2 regions of the Asanoa ferruginea genome follow, and region 1 is predicted to be linked to the other one. Evidence: riboswitches for the same ligand, from Rfam matches in the RefSeq annotation. Region 1 holds a riboswitch; the other holds the start of a gene.
The links. Region 1 has a riboswitch for ZMP and ZTP ahead of DFJ67_RS18480 (serine hydroxymethyltransferase). Riboswitches for the same ligand answer to the same signal wherever they lie in the genome.
Positions count from the first base shown of each region.

Region 2: another riboswitch for ZMP and ZTP. It lies ahead of DFJ67_RS29170 (bifunctional 5,10-methylenetetrahydrofolate dehydrogenase/5,10-methenyltetrahydrofolate cyclohydrolase); the one in region 1 lies ahead of DFJ67_RS18480 (serine hydroxymethyltransferase).

Region 1 covers NZ_QUMQ01000001.1:3,949,262-3,951,431, reverse strand. The annotation lists gene ilvD (dihydroxy-acid dehydratase) at 1-1,041, shown strand, start outside; ZMP/ZTP riboswitch at 1,093-1,175, shown strand; gene DFJ67_RS18480 (serine hydroxymethyltransferase) at 1,199-2,170, shown strand, end outside.
Region 2 covers NZ_QUMQ01000001.1:6,243,008-6,245,177, reverse strand. The annotation lists gene pdxR (MocR-like pyridoxine biosynthesis transcription factor PdxR) at 1-671, shown strand, start outside; ZMP/ZTP riboswitch at 693-775, shown strand; gene DFJ67_RS29170 (bifunctional 5,10-methylenetetrahydrofolate dehydrogenase/5,10-methenyltetrahydrofolate cyclohydrolase) at 794-1,651, shown strand; gene DFJ67_RS29165 (IS30 family transposase) at 1,801-2,170, opposite strand, start outside.

The DNA.
Region 1 (2,170 bases):
GCGGTCGCGCTCGACGTCGCGATGGGCGGCTCCACCAACACGGTGCTGCACCTGCTCGCCGCCGCGCGGGAGGCCGAGCTCGACTTCACGGTCACCGACATCGACGCGATCTCGCGCCGGGTGCCCTGCCTGTCGAAGGTGGCGCCCAACACGCCGAAATACCACATGGAAGACGTGCACCGCGCCGGCGGCATCCCGGCGATCCTGGGCGAGCTGGCCCGCGGCGGCGCGCTCAACACCGGGGTGCACTCGGTGCACTCCCCCGACCTGGCGTCGTGGCTGGCCGAGTGGGACATCCGCGGCGGCTCCCCGTCGGAGGCGGCGCTCGAGCTCTTCCACGCTGCGCCCGGCGGCGTGCGCACCACCGAGCCGTTCTCGACCGAGAACCGGTGGTCCACGTTGGACACCGACGCCGCCGACGGCTGCATCCGCGACGTCGCACACGCGTACACCGCGGATGGTGGTCTGGCGATCCTGCACGGCAACCTCGCGCCTGAAGGCTCGGTCGTCAAGACCGCCGGCGTCGACGAGGAACTGTGGCGCTTCAGCGGCCCCGCGAAGGTGTTCGAGTCGCAGGAGGCCGCGGTTGACGGCATCCTGGCCAAGGAGATCCAACCGGGCGACGTCGTCGTCATCCGCTACGAGGGACCGCGCGGCGGGCCGGGCATGCAGGAGATGCTCTACCCGACCTCGTTCCTCAAGGGCCGCGGGCTCGGCAAGCTGTGCGCGCTGATCACCGACGGCCGCTTCTCCGGCGGCACGTCCGGCCTGTCGATCGGGCACGTCTCCCCCGAGGCGGCCGGCGGCGGCTTGATCGCCCTGGTCGAAGACGGCGACGAGATCGTCATCGACATCCCGGCCCGGTCGTTGACCCTCAACGTGCCCGACGACGTGCTCGACGCGCGCCGGGTCGCGCAGGAGAAGCGCGACAAGCCCTACACGCCGGTCGACCGGCAGCGCACGGTGTCGGCGGCGCTACGGGCCTACGCCTCGATGGCCACCTCGGCCAGTGACGGCGCCTACCGCAAGGTTCCGGAGTAACACCTTGCCCGGCGGTCGCCCCACCGGCGGCCGCCGGCTCGGTTAGCATTTGCGGGTACTCGCGACTGGCGCAGCGAGGTGGAACTGACCACCGGGGAGCTCCCAACGACGCACCGCGCGCCTGGGTGTGGCGTTTTCGACGCCTCTGGAGACCACCGTGCACGTGCCACCGATTCCACACCTGACCGCGTCAGACCCCGATCTCGCCGCGCTGATCGAGGCCGAGGCCACCCGCCAGCACGACAAGCTGCGAATGATCGCTTCTGAGAACTACGTCTCCGAAGCGGTGCTCGAGGCCAGTTCCACGGTGCTGACCAACAAATACAGCGAGGGCTACGCGGGCAAGCGTTACTACGAGGGCCAGCAGCTCATCGACCCCATCGAGACGCTGGCCATCGACCGGGCCAAGAGCCTGTTCGGTGTCGACCACGCCAACGTCCAGCCCTACTCGGGCTCGCCCGCCAACCTCGCCGTCTACCTGGCGTTCCTTTCGCCGGGCGACACGGTGATGGGCATGTCGCTGCCGATGGGCGGCCACCTGACCCACGGCTGGTCGGTGTCGGCGACCGGCAAGTGGTTCAACCCGGTCCGCTACGACGTCGACCGCACGTCCGGCCGGATCGATCTCGACCAGGTCCGCGACCTGGCCCGCGCCGAACGTCCGAAGGTGATCTTCTGCGGCGGCACCGCCGTACCCCGGACCATTGATTTCCCGGGTTTCGCCACCATCGCCCGCGAGGTCGGCGCGATCCTGGTCGCCGACATCGCACACATCGCCGGCCTGATCGCGGGCGGCGCACACCCGTCGCCGGTCGGCCACGCCGACGTGATCACCACAACCACACACAAGACCCTCCGCGGCCCGCGCGGCGCCATGATCATGACGACCGCCGAGCACGCGACGGCGATCGACAAGGCCGTCTTCCCGGGTCTGCAGGGCGGCCCTCACAACCACACGACGGCGGCGATCGCGGTCGCGCTGAAGGAAGCTTCCACGGCCGATTTCCGTCGCTACGCGCACCAGGTGGTCGCCAACGCTTCGGCGCTCGCGACGGCCCTGACCGGGCACGGCTTCACGCTGATCTCCGGCGGCACCGACAACCACCTGATCCTGGCCGACCTGACCAGC
Region 2 (2,170 bases), 2.3 Mb from region 1:
CGGTGGTGGTCGGCGCCGCACACCAGTTCCCCAGCGGTGCGGTGCTCTCCCCCGCCCGCCGGGCGGCGCTGGTGCGCTGGGCCCGGTCGGTCGACGGCTTCGTGGTCGAAGACGACTACGACGCCGAGTTCCGCTACGACCGCCGGCCGATCGCGGCGATGCAGGGCCTCGACCCGGGCCGGGTGGCGCTGCTCGGCTCGGTGAGCAAGACCCTGTCCCCGGCGCTGGGCCTGGGTTGGCTGCTCGCACCCGGCGTCCTGTCGGCCGCCGCCGACCCGGTGCCGGCGGCCCCGCCGGTGCTCGACCAGCTGGCGCTGGCCACATTCGTCAACCGCGGCTGGTATGACGCCCACCTGCGCGCCGCCCGCCGCCGCTTCCGGCTCCGCCGCGACCGCCTGCTGGCCGCCCTCGCCGAGATCATCCCGGAGGCCACCGTCGAAGGCACCGCCGCCGGCCTGCACGTGCTGCTCCACCTCCCCGACGGCACCGACGCCCGCGCCGTGGTCCGGGCGGCGGCGGCCCACGGCCTACGCCTGGTCGACCTGGACACCTACCGGGCCGAGAAGCCGGCCGCACCGACCCCGGTGCTGGTCCTCGGCTACGGCAACCTCGCCGACGGCGAGATCGCCCCCGCAGTGGCCCAGCTCAGGGCGACCCTCGACCGGGTGTAGCCGGGGGCCTTCTGGCATGCTTGGGGTGAGCGCGACTGGCGGCACGGGATGGCACTGACCATCGGGGAGCCCGCCCGTGAGCATCGACCGCCTGGGTGCCCACGGTCGAGGGGGAAATAAGTATGTCCGCGCGTCTTCTGCCCGGCGGCCCGGTAGCCGAGAGCATCCTGGCCGACGTTTCCGACCGGGTCCGCGTGCTGCGCGACAAGGGCGTCACCCCAGCGCTGGCGACCATCCTGGTCGGCGACGACGACGCGAGCGCCGGCTACATCCGGATCAAGCAGCGCCAGGCGGCTGACCTCGGCTTCGTCTCACCGCACGCACACCTGCCGGCCGACTCGACCCAGGCCGACCTCGAACGGGTGATCGCCGAGTTCAGCACCGACCCGGCCGTGCACGGCCTGCTCGTGCAACACCCGGTGCCCGGCCACCTCGACTACGACCAGGCCCTCACCGTCATGGATCCCGACAAGGACGTCGACGGCATGCACCCGGTCAACATGGGCCGCCTCGCGCTGGGCCTGCCGGGCCCGCTCCCCTGCACCCCGGCTGGCATCGAGGCGATTCTGGCGCACTACGAGATCCCGGTAGCCGGCCACGAGGTGGTAATCCTCGGCCGCGGCGCGACGCTTGGCCGCCCACTGGCAATGCTGCTGGCCCAGAAACGCCCAACCGCCAACGCGGCGGTAACGGTCGTGCACACGGGCGTCAAGGACTGGCCGCGCTACACCCAGCGGGCCGACATCCTGATCGCGGCGGCCGGGGTCCCCGGGATCGTCCAGCCGGAACACGTCCGTCCAGGTTCGACGGTCATCGGCGGCGGGGTCCGCTACGAGGGGCGGCGGCTCCTGCCCGATGTCGACGAATCGTGCGCCGAGGTCGCAGGCGCGATCACACCGCGGGTCGGCGGGGTAGGCCCGACAACGGTCGCCATGCTCTTCCGCAACGCGGTCAGCGCAGCCGAACGAGCCACCAACTAGCGGTGTGATCCCGCCCCGCCGGCCCGCACGCGGGGCGGCCGAAATCGCCCGGCTGGCCGGGGGGCGAAAAGCCCGATATGGCCGGCCGCCGCACCCCCCTCAGACCAAACCCAAGAGATCTAGGAAAAAAGATGTAGCCGGGGGCGGGGTCAACTGGTGGTTGCAACACCGAGTAGTTGGGCCATCTTCTCACTCGGCTTGGCCCAGCCCAGGGTCATGCGGGGTCGGTCGTTGAGTTCGTCGGCGACGGCGTCCAGGCCGGTCTGGTCGATGGTGGTGAAGTCGAAGATCCCTTTCGGGAAGTACTGGCGGAGCAGGCCGTTGGTGTTCTCGTTGCTGCCGCGTTGCCAGGGGCTGTGTGGGTCGCAGAAGTAGACCGGGCAGCCCGTCGCGATGCTGAACCGGGCGTGTAGCGCCATTTCGCTGCCCTGGTCCCAGGTCAGCGACGCGCGCAGCCGCTCCGGGAGCCAGGCCATCGCGGTCGCCAGGCGGGCCACGACATGCTCGGAGACCTTCCCG